DNA from 4 places in the Neobacillus camarae genome. Region 4 is predicted to be linked to each of the others. Evidence: predicted binding sites of a transcription regulator. Region 4 holds the regulator's gene; each other region holds the start of a gene.
The links. The regulator Rex, encoded in region 4, represses fermentation and respiration genes when NADH is low (regulators of the CRP and FNR family bind a similar motif). The targets are predictions, from matches to a motif close to TTGTGAAATATTTCACAA.

Region 1 (4,238 bases), on a different contig from region 4:
GGCGTGACGGGGAGCCTCCTCGGCGCTTAAAGCGCCTGCGGGGTCTCTCCCCAGCCCCTTACTCCCGCAGGATTCGAGCTCATCTGCTCCAATCAACAGAGTTAAAAAAATTAACATTATCGTTTAACAGAGCCAAAGCATAAAAAGACGGCTAATACTTAGCCGTCTCAGGCTGTCGAAAAACCTTCGACAGTACTTTATTTTGTTCATTAACTTTAACAATTCACCGCGTTAATTTGTTATAATATGATTAACAAAATTATTAATAAAGTGGTGAAACCTAATGTTCAAACCTAAAGAGTCCTCTCAAAACGAATATGAATTTGTATCTATAGATGAAATGGTTCCAGACAATCACCTTCTTCGTTTAATTGATAAATATATTAATTTCTCGTTTCTTCTAGAAAAAGTACGTCCTTATTATAGTGATGATAATGGCCGCCCCTCTGATCCACTTATTCTTTTTAAAATGATGTTTATTGGATATATATACGGCATTCGTTCCGGGCGACAATTAGAAAGAGAAATAAAAATGAATATCGCTTACCGCTGGTTCTTAGGTTTGAAATTCCATGACCCAGTGCCCCATCATTCAACAATCAGTTGGAATCGCCAACATCGTTTTAAAGATACAGATATTTTTCAGGAGATTTTTGATGAAATTGTTCTACAGGCAATGAACCACAAAATGGTTGGTGGTCGTGTTTTATTTACGGATTCTACTCATTTAAAGGCAAACGCAAATAAGAACAAGTTTTCAAAGAAAGAGGTCGAAGTAGAGACTCGCGAATATTTTGATGATTTAAACAAAGCAGTTGAGGAGGATAGAGTTAATCATGGAAAAAAGCCATTAAAGGAAAGAGAGGAAGTGAAAGAGACTAAAGAAATTCGCGTTAGTACAACAGACCCTGAATGTGGATTTATGTCCCGTGAAAACAAGCAAGAAATGTTCTGTTATCTTGATCACCGAACTACAGACATGAAGCTTAATATCATTACCGATGTTTATGTTACACCTGGAAATGTTCATGATTCTGTTCCATATCTGAATCGTTTGGACCGTCAGGTCTAGCGATTTGGATTTAAAGTAGAAGCCGTTGCATTAGATTCTGGTTATCTTACTAGCCCTATTTGTAGGGGACTTTCTGATCGGAAAATCTTTGGGGTAATTGCCCATAGGAGATATCACCCTACTACCGGCTTATTCCCTAAATGGAGATTTACATACGACAAGGACCATGATCTGTACGTTTGTCCCAATAGCCAAGAGTTAATGTACAAAACAACAACCCGTGAGGGTTATAGAGAATACAAGTTTGATTCAAAGAAATGTGTGAACTGCCCGCTTCTATCCCAATGGACGCGTTCAAAAAATAAGGTAAAAGTCGTAACACGACATGTTTGGGAGGAGCACAAAGAAAAGGTAAGATTAAATCGCTTATCTAAATCGGGAAAAATGCTTTATAAATTTAGGAAGGAAAAAATTGAGCGAAGCTTCGCAGACTCAAAAGAGCTGCATGGGCTTCGCTACTGTCGGTTACGGGGATTAAAGAAGGCGAGCGAACAGGCTCTTCTTACTGCCGCCTGCCAGAACATGAAAAAGCTTGCCAACCACTTAACCAAGCTGGAAAATGTGTGTGGCAATACTTAAAGTTATTTTCCCCTGTTGATTGGAGCGGAAGGTGCGAAGACTCCTGCGGGAGTACGGGGCAGGGGAGACCCCGCAGGCGCCTAAGCGCCGAGGAGACTCCCCGGCACCCTAAGGTCCGCGAAGCACCTGGAGCGGAAATCAACAGGACTTTGAGCAGGCACAATATTTAATGAAAAATCTGGTGGTTAGACTTCGACAATATAAAAAATTGCCGAGAAAGATACCCTTTCTCGACAATCTGAGACGGCTAATACTTAGCCGTCTTTTTACATTTCTAGGAGCATTCCCTATTCGTCTTCTATTTGGATCACGTTTCCTTTTTCGCGGGGAATGCGGATTTGTAATAGGCCGTCGCGATAAGAAGCTTTGATTTTCTCTTCCTTAACTGTAATCGGCAAAACAATTGTACGTGAAGACTGTTTGTGTGTATATTTGCGACGGTAAATTTGGCTGCGTTCGTCTTCAGTCGTTTCAAGTACCTTATTTTCGATGGATATAGTTAAGGAATTACCCGAAGTGTGTAAATTGATTTGTTCCTTTTTAACGCCGGGGAGTTCGGCCGATACGATATATTCGTTTTCTGTTTCCTCGGTGTTTACATGGAATCCTGGCTCGAATGGGAATGGGGTATTAAAAAACTCGTCAATGGATTGCAGAAAACCTCTTACAGGCTGTTCATTAAATATCTGGTTGATAGATTTGAAAAAATCACCAAAAGGCTCAGGAAATGGTTTCTTTCCACTATTTTTGTCGCTTGGAAGATTAGTTGACATGCTCTTTCCCCCACTTTCAAAATTCACACCATAATATATGCCGGGACACCCAATCAGGTTACGAGGACATACGGAATCTTGACAATAATATGAACACTTAATTTGGTGTGACGTTTATCACATAAATGATCTCAGCAGAAAAGGTATGCTTTTGTTGGAAGAATTTACGAGAGAGAGGGAATGCCATGTTCTGTTATCAATGTGAACAAACACCAACCGGCGGTTGTAAAGTAATTGGTGTCTGTGGAAAAGATGAAACTATAGCCAGCTTACAAGACACTATTATTTTCGGATTAAAGGGAATTGCTGCCTACCGTACCCATGCCAATCAGTTGGGATGCACGGATCCATTTGTCGATACGGTAACTCATGAAGCGCTTTATATGACACTAACCAATTCCAATTTTAATCTCCAAGAGCATATTGACATGGCAATGAAAGTAGGGCAATCAGCTGTACGCGTGATGGAGCTATTGGATAAAGCCCATACGGAACGCTTGGGAATTCCGCAGCCTATCCGTGTCAGCCAAAATAAAATTGAAGGCAAAAGCATTGTTGTCACAGGGCACAATTTATTTGCCCTGGAGGAATTACTAAAACAAACAGAAGGCAAAGGCATCAATATCTATACCCATTCCGAGATGCTTCCTGCTCATGGTTATCCGGTATTGAAGAAATATTCCCATTTAAAGGGTAATATCGGAAAAGCATGGTATGACCAGCGCCGACTCTTCGAAAAGTTCCCGGGAGCGATATTGGCCACTACAAACTGCGTTATGCCTATCAAGGGAACCTATGCTGACCGGATGTTCTCTTATGAAGTGGCTGGCCTTGAAAATGTTCAAAAGATAGTGAATGATGATTTCACTCCATTAATTGAAAGGGCTTTAGAACTCCCTGAAGCACATATTGAATCAGATGAAACATTGCTTACAGGCTTCCATCATGAAACCGTCCTTGGATTGGCTCCTGAGGTGATTGATGCTGTGAAAGCTGGAAAAATCAAACGGTTTTTTGTGATTGCTGGGTGTGACGCTCCTGGAAAAGGAGGGGAGTACTACCGTGAGCTTGCGACTTCATTGCCTCCTGAAGCCGTTATATTGACCACTTCCTGTGGTAAATTCAGGTTCAACGACGTTGACTATGGGGTGGTTCCAGGAACAGATATTCCGCGTTATATCGATTTGGGACAATGCAACAATTCCGTTTCGACAGTCAAAATTGCCATGGCATTAGCTGATGCATTTGGATGTGAAGTGAATGAGCTGCCTGTCAGCATTGTGTTGTCATGGTTTGAACAAAAGGCGGTAGCGATTCTTTTAGGATTATTCAGCCTTGGAATCCAAGATATCCGTATCGGGCCAAAACCACCTGAATTTATCTCTGAAGGTGTATTAAAAGTCCTTCAGGATAAGTTTAATCTAAAACTAATTGGCACTGCCCAAGAGGACATGCAAGAAATGCTTTCCTTGTAATCGAACCGTTGCAACCAGTTTATAAAAACACCGCAGCACACCAGCTGCGGCGTTTTTATTTTCTATGCATTTCATCGTTAACCCTGCCCATTATACCCCTGGTAAATAATACCGATGATTTTTTTACCAAAAACCAGTAATTGCTCTTTTTTCACGAACGTTTATTCGCTAAAATAAAGGCATGGGGTGAGATTCATGAAATTGAGAAAAAACCTTCAAGAAATAATCCAAGAATTGAAATCCAGCGAAATGTTTAAAGACAATATTGTGACATGGCATACCATTCCGGAAACGAAGGCTCAAACCGTGCCAATGCCGGAAAATTTGCATCCGCTATTA
Region 2 (4,238 bases), on a different contig from region 4:
GCGTTTTTTAAGCAAGGGAAGAAGAAATACCGGATCCGGGCCAATCAACTTTTTGAGGAAATGGAAACGAATAATGAAGCGGAATATGCGGCATTTTATTTTTCATTAAATATCCTTGAGGAATTGGGAGTTCATCATTTAACTTGTGAATTCAAGGGTGATTCTCAGGTTGTGTTAAAACAGCTTGAGGGGGAATGGCCGTGTTATGAAGAAACTTTAAACAGTTGGCTTGACCGGATTGAAGAAAAAATGAAATCACTTAACATAAAACCCAAGTACACCGTTATTCCAAGAAACGATAATAAAGAAGCTGATAGGCTGGCTACTCAGGCTTTACAGGGGAAAGAGATATTTTCAAAAACGATTATATTGTAGGCAGCGCCTGATAAGGCTTCAATTAGAAACGAATGATTTGGATCTGTTCAATCTGTTGGCATAGGGGGTAAAAGATTACGTGAATTATGCAGAAAGAAAGGGACTGGTTAACCAAGTTGAAACCTTAATGATGCAATATTGTGATGGCTGTTTTTTACATAGCCACATAAAAAGGGAGAGCGGGCGGAGGGCGGCACATCGGTTTTGCATTTCCCAATGCACAATTGGCGAAAAAATTCAACAATGTGGAAAAAAACTATCTTAAATTAAAAAGGCTGACGAAATGTCAGCCTTAAGTCATTATTAGTCATTTATGAATTATAGTTTTGTAACGTTTGCAGCTTGAGGTCCACGGTTTCCTTCAACGATTTCGAAAGAAACTTCTTGGCCTTCTTCAAGGGATTTATAACCATCACCTTGAATTGCACTGAAATGTACGAATACATCGTCGCCGCCTTCAACTTCGATAAAACCAAAGCCTTTTTCATTGTTAAACCATTTTACTTTACCAGTTTGCATGTGCTCTTTTCCTCCTAAGCCTTTCAAGACACCATTGTGTCAAAGATAAATATTACCATGTAACAAATGACCAAAGCAAAAGCTAATGTATTCGATTACATGATGAATTAAATATACAATAACGGAATTAGACAGTCAAGGTGAGACGATTGTTTTCGTGGAAAAGTAATATAACGGACAAAATCAAAAAATGTTTTGTGGCCCATAACATAAAACAACTTATATGACATATTATTTATTATTAATATTATAAGTATTGGGGTGGGACAATGTTCCGTTTTTCCATTGAAAATGAGGAATGGATTTTAAGATTCTCACCACAGATTGTGATGGAAGAAGCAGAGAAGCAAGCGGTCCTAATGGCTCTGCTTCACATCGGAGGCGATCTTAAGACTTTTTCGCATGGCAGTGCCTTTATCATGTTTACAAAAAAAATCGGTGCCATTATTTTTGATGTTGAAAGGATTCCTTCTTTGATTTTAACCGTATCCAATATCATTCCAAAAGAAAATTGGTACCAGGAGGACTCTTACGTTTGGTGAATTTCAAGGTGATATTCTGATATAAGGGACTGTCCGTTCGGATAGTCCTTGTTGTGGCTAATAAACACTAGGAATAATTTCATACATAAGACACAAATTCGTCACAATTATTTCCATTCGTATTGGTTAAATTTGATAATATATAAGTGAGAAAAATCACAATTCAAGAATAGTATTCAGACATGCCTTACATACCATACCTATTTTTTTAAATCTATTTGTGAAATTGTGAGCAAAGTAACGTAAACACCATGTTTATATTAAAAAAGGAGGAGTTTAAGTGGATCCGGTTTTTTTGGCAAGAACCCAATTTGCCGCAACAACTATTTTCCATTTCTTCTTTGTTCCGCTTTCCATAGGCCTTGTGCTGATGGTTGCGGTCATGGAAACATTCTACGTGGTTAAAAAAGATGAACTCTACAAAAAAATGGCAAAGTTTTGGGGGCATCTGTTTTTAATTAATTTTGCGGTGGGGGTAGTAACAGGGATTATCCAGGAATTCCAGTTTGGTATGAACTGGTCTGACTATTCCAGATTTGTAGGGGATGTTTTTGGTGCCCCGTTGGCCATTGAAGCGTTGCTTGCCTTTTTTATGGAATCAACCTTTATTGGAATTTGGATTTTTGGCTGGGAGCGTATATCGAAAAAGCTGCATTTGGCGTGTATTTGGCTTGTGTCATTAGGAACGACATTGTCGGCTGTATGGATTCTGACCGCCAACTCATTTATGCAAGTTCCTGTCGGCTTTTCGATAAAAAATGGACGTGCGGAAATGAATGATTTTCTCGCTTTGATTACTAATGGCCAGTTGTTCGTGGAATTCCCGCACGTGATTACTGGAGCCATTTGCACCGGTGCCTTCTTCGTGGCGGGTATCAGTGCCTACAATCTGCTAAGAAAACGACATTTGGTTTTCTACAGAAAATCAATGAAAATGGCCATGATTTTCGGACTCATTGGAAGCATCGGTGTTGCGCTTAGCGGACACTCCCAGGCACAATATCTTGTCAAAACGCAGCCTATGAAAATGGCGGCGGCAGAGGGGATTTGGGAGAATACAGCAGATCCAGCTCCATGGTCGGCATTGGCAATTATTGACTCGAAAAATCATGAAAATACATTTGAACTAAATATACCCTATGCTTTAAGCTTTTTATCTTATTCAAAATTTGAAGGAAGTTTGAAAGGGATGAAAACCCTGCAGCAAGAATACAAGGCTAAATACGATTCTGTTGTAGGCGAAGGGACAAATTATATACCGCCGGTCAAAACTACCTATTGGAGCTTCCGGTTAATGATTGGTTTTGGGATGCTGATGATCCTTCTCCCTATTATTGGTCTATTCCAGTTAAGAAGAGGCCGTCTGGAAAAAAGCGCATTATTGTTAAAATTCTTTCTTCCTGGGATTGCGTTTCCGTTTTTGGCGAACACATTTGGCTGGATTATGACCGAAGTGGGACGCCAGCCTTGGACGGTGTTTGGTCTAATGACAACAGCTGATGCCGTGTCACCGAATGTCCCTGCCGGCATGGTACTATTTTCAACTATTTTGTACCTTGTTGTCTTTACCATTCTATTTGGGGTAATGGTTTACTTAATGGTTCGTGAAGTGAAAAAGGGTCCAGATCAACTGTCCGAGCATGGAGAACATCTATCCACGGATCCATTTAAGGTAGGTGCTTAAGATGGAATTAAGCGAATTATGGTTTGTATTAATTGCTATTGTGTTTATAGGATTCTTTTTTCTTGAGGGCTTTGATTTCGGGGTGGGCATGTCATCAAGGTTTTTGGCTCGAAATCAGTCGGAACGGACCGTATTGGTTAACACGATAGGCCCTTTTTGGGATGCAAATGAAGTATGGCTCTTGACAGGTGGCGGAGCAATCTTCGCGGCTTTTCCTAACTGGTATGCGACTATGTTCAGCGGCTATTACTTACCCTTGTTTGTTGTCCTGCTTTGCCTGATCGGACGGGGGGTATCGTTTGAATTCCGCCGCAAGGTTGAAAATCCACGTTGGACTAACATTTGGGATTGGGTCATTTTTATCAGCAGTTTGCTGCCGCCGTTCTTGTTGGGTGTCTTGTTCACAAGCATGTTACGAGGAATGCCCATCCAAGAGGATATGAACATGTCGGCTGGATTTTCAGACTTTATTAACATCTACTCCTTATGGGGCGGGGTCACTGTAACGCTTCTCTGTTTCTTGCATGGATTGCATTTCCTTACCTTAAAGACAGCCGGGGAAATCAGAAAGCGTGCCGCAAAGTTAGCGAAAAAAATTAACTTGGCCGTATTGGGTTCGCTCGTGGTGTTTGTCGGGTTATCCTGGTCCATGACCGACATCTTTCAAGTCAGGCTGGTTCCCGAACTAATTATCGTGGTGTTAATTGTGTTTGCCTACGGTGCCGGCTTTTATGCTGTGTCAACAAACCGGGAAGGATGGGCGTTTACACTTTCAGGCATGGGCTTGGCATTGACCGTTTCGGCTATTTTTGTCGGGTTATTTCCGCGTGTCATGATTAGCTCAATTAACAAGGCCTTTGACTTAACCGTATACAATGCTTCAAGCGGAGGATATTCCCTAAAAGTCATGACCATTGTAGCATTTACCATATTACCTTTTGTTCTCGGTTATACAGTCTGGAGCTATTATATATTCCGAAAACGGGTAACGGATAAGGAGCATTTAACTTACTGATGGATAGAGCAATGTTTTCCTCCGAAGGAATCAAACCGGTTTTATGGAAAATAGGAATCTTAACTGTCCTGCAGGGCGCCATGATTATCTTGCAGGCCTATAC
Region 3 (4,238 bases), 120 kb from region 4:
TCCAAGGCTCGTTATATTTTTTCAACGTTTGATCCATCCGCTCGTTTAGAGCTTCCACTGTTTTTCGATCACCCAGAACTTGTCTCACATGATCCAACCCGACACGTTCGAGCCATTTGGAAGTACGCTCTAAATAGTTGGCCGTTTCACGGTAATATTGCAGGTAGGCACTGGTGATTTCCATGACTTCCTCTTGGGTTTTAACAGTCGTTAGCAAATCGCCGGCACGGAGATCCACCCCGCCGTTTCCTGCCACATAAATCTCCCAGCCGCCGTCGACGCCAACGAAGCCGATGTCCTTAATTCCGGCCTCGGAACAGTTTCTTGGGCAGGCAGATACACCCATTTTCACTTTATGCGGAGTATCCAGACGCTCGAACTTCTTCTCAAGTTCAATGCCGAGTGCCATGGAATCCTGTGTGCCATAGCGGCAGAATTGCGCGCCGACACAAGTTTTAACTGTCCTTAATGTTTTACCGTACGCATAACCGGATGGCATGCCGAGGTCTTCCCATACGTCTGGCAGGTCTTCTTTTCTGATGCCGAACAAGCCAATCCGTTGTCCTCCAGTTAATTTTACTAAAGGTACCTCATATTTTTCAGCTACTTCAGCAATTTTTTTCAAATCTGCTGCGGTAGTCACGCCGCCGTACATTCTTGGCACAACGGAATAAGTTCCGTCCTTCTGGATGTTGGCATGCATTTTTTCATTGACCAGACGGGAATCGCGGTCGTCCTTGTACTCATCCATGTGAATCATGCCGAGATAGTAGTTAATCGCCGGACGGCATTTGGTGCAGCCTTCCTCGTTGTTCCACTCCAGCACATTCATGACTTCTTTGACGCTGGTTAAACCTTTTGCCTTAATTTCAGCCACTAATTCTTCACGGCTTAATGTCGTACAGCCGCAAATGCTTGTCTTTTGTGCAGCCGCTGCATCAAATTGGTCGCCAAGGGTATGGGCGAGAATCTGGTTAACCAATGGCTTGCATCGTCCGCAAGAGCGGCCGGCATTGGTGCAATGGCTCACTTGGTCGAGCGTAGTCAATCCTTGTGTATGGATGGCTTCGACAATTGTACCTTTGGTCACGCCGTTACAGCCGCAGACCAGTTCGTCATTTGGCATGGAGGCAATATCGTCCGTTTCTTCCGTGTTATTGCCCATTTGGAAAACGGAAGTGCCGCTGATGTCTTCTTTTTTCGAAAGCAAACGGTACAACCTTGTGCTATCCTTTGTATCTCCATAAAGGACAATCCCGACAATCCGGTTGTCTCTTGTTAAAACTTTCTTATAAACTCCCTCAAACTCATTATAAATCATGATGGATTTGGTGGAGGTACCATCTTCAAAAATTTCTCCTGCGGAATAAAGGTCAACTCCGGCCACTTTTAACTGGGTTCCCGTAACAGAACCTTCATAAGGTTCTCCTACCTTTCCGCAAATCCGGCTGGCCAGCGCCTTGCCTTGCTCATACAAAGGCGCGACCAAACCATAGACGATTTCCCGGTGCTCAGCACATTCTCCGACGGCATATACATGCGGCACACTTGTTTCTAAAAAGTCGTTGACGACGATGCCGCGGTTAACGTAAATGCCGCTGTTTCTTGCTACTTCCACATTTGATTTAATGCCAATCGCCATCACCACTAGGTCTGCTTCCACTTCTGAACCGTCCTTGAACCGTAAGCCAGTGACACGCTCGTCGCCCAAGATTTCGACAGTTTCTTTTTCCATCAAGAAGTTCATGCCTTGACCTTCCAGTTCTGTCTTCAACATGGTGGAGGCAATGGGGTCAAGCTGTCTTTCCATCAGATGCGGCATTAAATGCACAACATCGACCTGCATGCCCAAGTTTAACAGCCCCCTTGCTGCCTCCAAACCGAGCAGCCCGCCGCCAATGACCACAGCCTTTTTGTAGTGATTGGCTGACTTGATCATCATTTCACAATCTTGGATGTCTCGAAATCCAGTGACGCCTTGCTTGTCCGCACCAGGAATTGGCAGGATAAACGATTTGGATCCAGTGGCAATGATTAACTCATCGTAAGCGACTTCGCGGCCTTGATCACTGATGACCGTCTTGGATTCGACATCCATTTTCACCACGGATTCACCTGTGTACAAATGAATATTGTTCTCTTTGTACCAGTCCAAGGGGTTAATAATGATTTCCTCAAAGCTTGTATCGCCTTGTAGGATGTTTGATAGTTTAATTCGGTTATAGTTTGGATGTGGTTCTTGTCCAAAAATGGTGATTTCAAATTGTTCTTGTTCCAGCTTTAAGATTTCCTCTATGGTTCTTACACCAGCCATACCGTTTCCAATCATCACTAATTTTTTCATGCTGGTTCACTCCTTTATATATAATCACGTCATTGTCATTTAATTGGTTTTCTCTATAGCTATATTGTAATCTCACATGACCGATAAAATTGTGACGTTCGTCACTTTTTTGCACTATGTGTGACTGGTTTCACATTATTGTCAAAAACCATTTTTTGCTAGATAATTAGACCTACTGGGTTAATTTGTATAATGAGGTGATTTATGGAGAAAAAGATGACTCAACGGCAGTACGACTTAGATTGGATAAGGGTACTGGCCACACTTGCCGTATTTCTATATCACTGCTCGATGTTTTTCAATCCCTGGCCGTGGCATGTAAAAAATAATCAGCTGGACCATTCTGGTATTTTGGTATTTTCACTTTTTACAAGTTCTTGGATTATGCCCCTCTTTTTTGCTGTATCAGGAATCAGTGTTGTCTATACCCTGCAAAAACGGCCGGCCGATGCCTATTTTAAGGAGCGGTGCATAAGGCTTGGGGTGCCTTTGTTGTTGGGGGTGTTTATTTTGTCCCCGCCACAGGTTTTTATCGAGAGATTGACTCACAACCAATTTAGCGGGTCCTTCTTGGAATTTATCCCCCATTATTTTGACGGGGTTTATTTAAGTATCGGAGGAACTGGAAATTTCGCCTTTATCGGCTTACATCTATGGTACTTGCTAGTGCTTCTGATCTATTCTTTTCTTACTTTTCCTTTATTTAAAAAAATAAACAGGCAACGCCGTTTTAAGCCGCTTCATCTGTTCGTTCTGCCCTTGTTTCTTGTTCTCATCGGCCCTATTAAAACAGTGAACCTTGGCGGATGGGACTTGCTTTTTTATCTGGTTTTCTTTGTTTATGGGTACTATTTTTTCTCAGACAGCGAATTTAAAACGGTTGTTAAAAAGACCATCCCAGTTCATTTTAGTCTCGCGATCGTGACTTCTATTGTGTACATCTCCTGGTTTATGATGGGGAGTCCAAAACCTGGCTCCTACGCAGATATCATCTTTTATGCCATTCGAACGGTCAATTGCTGGAGTTGGATATTATGCATCTTTTATCTTGCCGGTCGGTATTTAACGGCTTCAAACCGTTTCTTGGTCTATGGCAGCGAGGCATCTATGCCGTTCTACGTCATCCACCAGCCGGTCATTGTGCTGCTTGGGTTTGGATTTTATGATTCATCGTTACCGGTGGCAGGAAAGGCACTGTTTTTAATCGGGGCCTCTTTTTCCATCATTATGATTTGCTATCATCTAGGGATTCGGCGGACAAAATTTATTCGGGTACTCTTCGGTATGAGAGCCAAAAATGGCCGAAAATTGGTTACTCACGCCGTTGGAGTGACAAGAAGAGGTTTCCATAAATAATGGTAGATTATTTTTGATGGTGCAATTATACTTTTAACACCAAACTATCATTCTATAGGGTGTGGTTTGGGCAGGGATGCTTTTTGTGGCAGGTCCATACATCACAATGAGATTTCGGTTCGCAGGGTTTTTGGTAAAAGGCTGCCCATTTCTTAATAGGATTTGGGTATATGGTGATAGATTTAGTCGTAATTTCCCATCACTGCTCTGAAGCTGATGGTCAAAGTAATCTACCTTAACATTTTGATAGGGGCTTTCCTTCACTATTATAAGGGCTTGGTATTGCGTCGGATAGATGAGCGGAACGGGTGCATTCCCATCATAGTAACCAGTCACATTATCCCCCACAGCCACCACTTCATGGTTTAGAAAGTAAGTGTCAGGAGAAACCACGAAATTCACAAGTGCTCCTAATCCGTTCTCTACAGACATTAATTGATAGCAGCCCTCCTCTTCGACATTTTGACCTACATAGAAATCACTTATCATGGTTACGGTGCCATGAAAAGAATAAAAGTTTACCACACTTATACCTCCA
Region 4 (4,238 bases):
TAGGCGCTATAGTTGCCGGTAAACTTTTGCATTTGCCGGCGCGACAGTTCATAAACTTGGGTCACGACCTTATCTAAAAAGTACCGGTCATGGGAAACGATTAAAATGGCTCCGTCATATCCCTGTAAATATTGCTCAAGCCAGGAGAGCGTTTCGATATCCAGATGGTTGGTAGGCTCGTCCAATATTAAAATATCAGGTTTAGTTAAAAGCAGTTTGCCCAAGGCCAACCGGGTCTTTTGGCCGCCGCTCAGGCTGGAGATGATGAGCGACTGGTCATGAAAATTTAGTCCGTGAAGCACGGAACGGATATCGGCCTCAAATTGATAGCCGCCCTGCTCCTTGAAACTCACTTGGAGCAGATCGTACTCTTTAAGGATCCGTTCGTATTTTCCCTGATTGTTGAAAATATCAGGATCGGCCATTTGTTCTTCCAGTCTTCTTAACGACTTTTCCATGGTAAGCAGGTCCTCGAATACAGTCAGCATTTCCTCCCAAATCGACAGGTTCGATTCCAAACCCGTATTTTGTGCTAAATAGCCGATGGAAACATCTTTCGGTTTGATGATTTCCCCGCCGTCATGCGATAGATGGCCGGCAATGATTTTCAGCAATGTCGATTTCCCGGCACCGTTGCGTCCAACAAGGGCAACACGGTCACGGGTTTGTAATTCGAGCTTTATATTCGATAAAATAAGTTCAGCGCCATAATATTTTTCCAGTTGGTTCACTTGTAATAAAATCATATTTTTTCACCTCAATTACCTATAAATAGTGTACCTTATTCCGAAAAGGTCGGCAATAAACGGCGGGTTTTCGGGAATGTGTTTCTTTTGGAAAAAAAAATAAGCGATTTCGTGCAAAGTTTCACAGACAGAATCGTGAAAATATAGTATTATTCCTTTGGGAGGCTTTTTAAATGGCTGAATTTACTCATTTTAATGAAGAAGGCAGGGCAAAGATGGTGGACGTTAGTGATAAGCCGGAAACAGCTCGTACCGCGCTTGCCAACTCCAGCATTACTGTCAGCAAAGAGATTTACCAAAAAGTGACCAATAATGAAATGAAGAAAGGCGATGTCTTGGCAGTTGCCCAGGTAGCAGCTATCATGGCCGCCAAAAAAACATGGGACATTATCCCGATGTGTCACCCGATTCCTCTGACCGGAGTGAATGTTAACTTCTCATGGGAGCAACAGGATGCGGATCAGTATAAATTATCGATACAAACCGAAGTAAAGACCAAAGGAAGCACTGGCGTCGAGATGGAAGCGCTAACAGCTGCGTCGGCCTGTGCTTTAACCGTATATGATATGTGCAAGGCCGTCGATAAAGGGATGGTTATCGGTCCAACCTATTTAGTAAAGAAAACCGGAGGAAAAAACGGAGACTTTATTAGAGAAGAGATAAATCAATTAGAGAGGTGAGGAGTATGGCGAACGAGACAGCAAAAATACCACAGGCAACAGCAAAACGGCTGCCCTTATATTATCGATTTATCCAAAATTTGCATGCCTCCGGAAAACAGAGGGTGTCTTCGGCAGAACTAAGTGAAGCCGTAAAAGTGGACTCAGCAACTATCCGCCGGGATTTCTCCTATTTTGGAGCTTTAGGGAAGAAAGGGTACGGGTATAATGTCAATTATCTCCTGACTTTCTTTCGTAAAACCCTCGATCAGGACGAATTGACCAAGGTTGCCCTAGTTGGGGTCGGTAATCTGGGAACGGCGTTTTTGCATTACAATTTTATGAAAAACAATAATACGAAAATTCAATGTGCATTTGATGTGGATCCGAATAAAATCGGGACTTCCATAGGGGATGTTCCCGTTCACTCCATGGATGATTTGGAAAAATACTTAGTGGAGGAAGATATCCCTGTTATCATATTAACCGTTCCTGCTCCGGTTGCTCAACTAATTACAGACCGGCTGGTGAAAACCAATGTGAAGGGGATATTAAATTTCACACCGGCGCGGTTGAATGTGCCGCCGTCAATCCGGGTTCATCATATCGATTTAGCGGTCGAACTGCAGTCATTGGTTTATTTTTTAAAGCATTATCCAAATGCGAATGAGACAGAGGCAGAGGAAGAATAGGAAAAACAGGCCTTTTTTCGGAAAAGGTCTGTTTTTTTTTTGAAGGCATTGCTCAATATGGCTGTTGATTTCCACTTCAATCAACAGAGTAAAAAAAATCAGTGAACAAAGCATTTTAGAAAGAAATAATCATGCCGCCCTTACCGGCATATGTTCCCATCGTGGCCCCCATGTAGTTCACAATGACTTCTTTTGGATGGAATCTCTCGATAAGCTCTTGCTTAATCGCTTCGGCTTCTTCTGTGTTTCCGGTATGGGTAATCCCGAATACGGTATGGGAGAAATCGCTGCTTTGCTCTTGGATGAGCTCCATCGTCCGGTTGTGAAACCGTTTCTTGCCTCTAACCTTCTCTTTGATTTCCACTTTTCCACCCTCGACTCTTTCTAAAATCACTTTGATATTCAGAATCTTGGCTAACGAGCCTTGGAATTTGCTGAGGCGGCCGCCCTTAACGATATTTTCCAACGTATCTAAAAGGACCAGGATGGTCATTTTTTCACGATAATCGGTAAGCTCCTTCAGGATTTCGTCCATTGTCCGTCCTTGACGGGCGAGTTCCGCGGCGCGGATAAGTTGCAATCCATGTCCTAGCGATCCGGCAAGAGTATCAAACACCGTGACGTTCGCATCTGACAGGTCTTTGCCAAGCGAGGCGGATTGATAGGTACCGCTCAGGCCGGATGAGATGGTCAGGCAAAGCAGCTGGTCATCACTGTTGAATCGGCTAAAGGTTTCAGCAAACAAGGCTGGTGAAGGCTGAGAAGTTTTTGGCAGCTCATTGGAGTTGAACATTTTTGTAAAAAACTCATCCGGTGTCAGGTCGACCCCTTCCGAATAGGTTTCGTTGTTGATCATGATGGTCAACGGGACCACAGTGATATTGTATTTTTCGATTAAATGTTTCGGCAAATCAGCCGAGCTATCGGTGATAATTTTGATCATAGAGACCCCGTCCTTAACTTTGTATCTTTTATTTAAGTATAACAGTTAGTAGGATTGTATGTATTTTTTAAAATTTGAGCGATAAGTTTTTCTATACAAAATAGGGGGAAATGATTAAAATATATATAAACCTATAAAACAAATAAGAAAGGTCGGGATTAAAATGGCAGAAGCAGTTCGTTCAATCCCACGTCCGCTTGTGAAAACCAATCAGTGGGTGATTGTGATTAGTGTTCTCTTAACCTGGGTGACTGGTTATGAGTGGATTTTGTTGATCCCATTTACTGCAGGAATACTTGGTCTTTTATTCGGATTTAATCCGGTTATGCAAATAGCAAAGCTTTTTTTGAAGAAGGATCCCAAATCCTATATTCCGGAGGACTGGGAGCAGCAGCAGTTTAACCAAAAGATTGCCGTGTCTTGTCTCGGGATAGGATTTCTCAGTTTTGTGCTGGGCTGGACTACACTCGGTTATGTGTTTTCAGCGCTGGTGATGATTGCTGCATTTGTCGCTATCCTGGGATTTTGCATCGGCTGTTTTATTCACTACCAATGGAGACAATACCAGTATCGCAGAACCCAGCAACAATAGAGAGAATTTAGGAAGAGAGCTGTTTTTATGCAGCTCCTTTTTTAATGGCGAGCTGATCAGTCCTAATTATGTCATGAGGACAGGAAATAAAGAAATAAACAGGATGTTGTCCTCATGGAGCCGTCATGAGGACAGAAAAGGCAGTAATGAACGTAGTTTTGTCCTCATAAAGCCATCATGAGGACAAGAATCACGGAAATCAGCAAGTTTTGTCTTCATGAACCGCCCAGAACCTTACTATAAAGAAAATTCCCCATCCTGTTAAACCCCATCTTCATTCCTCACATTGACGTCTACCCTTTTCCCAGCTTAAAATAAAACTGAATATTTGTAAAATTTCCCAATAAGAAGGAGTGACATTCAATGAACATCGCTTCCCAGGACGCTGCCACAAGAGGAGCCAATTCTTATAGCTTTGATGAATTCCTCGAAAAGCGTGCCAGCCTTGACTGGTACCGGGACGAGCCATTCTTACAGAAAGCCGTCAAAAAATTCGCCGCATCCCAGTACGAAGATATCCATAAAACCCTGCAAACTTTCTCCCCAACTGTATCAACCAAATGGAATCAATTGGCCGAACGAATTGCCCGCCCTGAAGTCCGTCCC

Region 1: a site for Rex is predicted at 2,530-2,547, ahead of hcp (hydroxylamine reductase). Genes of this name have one in related genera too.
Region 2: a site for Rex is predicted at 1,581-1,598, ahead of ACY8D0_RS18475 (cytochrome ubiquinol oxidase subunit I). Genes of this name have one in related genera too.
Region 3: a site for Rex is predicted at 2,463-2,480, ahead of nirB (nitrite reductase large subunit NirB). Genes of this name have one in related genera too.

Annotation. Positions count from the first base shown of each region.
Region 1 covers NZ_JBUCKX010000003.1:679,712-683,949, reverse strand. Annotated here, with positions in the region: partial or broken gene ACY8D0_RS18635 (IS1182 family transposase) at 284-1,651, shown strand; gene ACY8D0_RS18630 (Hsp20/alpha crystallin family protein) at 1,939-2,424, opposite strand; gene hcp (hydroxylamine reductase) at 2,610-3,899, shown strand; gene ACY8D0_RS18620 (DEAD/DEAH box helicase) at 4,095-4,238, shown strand, end outside.
Region 2 covers NZ_JBUCKX010000003.1:646,851-651,088, reverse strand. Annotated here, with positions in the region: gene ACY8D0_RS18495 (reverse transcriptase-like protein) at 1-375, shown strand, start outside; gene ACY8D0_RS18490 (zinc-finger domain-containing protein) at 455-640, shown strand; gene cspD (cold-shock protein CspD) at 694-894, opposite strand; gene ACY8D0_RS18480 (hypothetical protein) at 1,164-1,436, shown strand; gene ACY8D0_RS18475 (cytochrome ubiquinol oxidase subunit I) at 1,717-3,120, shown strand; gene cydB (cytochrome d ubiquinol oxidase subunit II) at 3,122-4,135, shown strand; gene cydD (thiol reductant ABC exporter subunit CydD) at 4,135-4,238, shown strand, end outside.
Region 3 covers NZ_JBUCKX010000004.1:294,119-298,356, reverse strand. Annotated here, with positions in the region: gene nirB (nitrite reductase large subunit NirB) at 1-2,344, opposite strand, end outside; gene ACY8D0_RS22900 (acyltransferase family protein) at 2,549-3,700, shown strand; gene ACY8D0_RS22895 (hypothetical protein) at 3,734-4,225, opposite strand.
Region 4 covers NZ_JBUCKX010000004.1:171,175-175,412, forward strand. Annotated here, with positions in the region: gene ACY8D0_RS22250 (ABC-F family ATP-binding cassette domain-containing protein) at 1-746, opposite strand, end outside; gene moaC (cyclic pyranopterin monophosphate synthase MoaC) at 920-1,426, shown strand; gene ACY8D0_RS22260 (redox-sensing transcriptional repressor Rex) at 1,432-2,097, shown strand; gene ACY8D0_RS22265 (DegV family protein) at 2,213-3,040, opposite strand; gene ACY8D0_RS22270 (DUF4395 domain-containing protein) at 3,204-3,632, shown strand; gene ACY8D0_RS22275 (acyl-CoA dehydrogenase family protein) at 3,996-4,238, shown strand, end outside.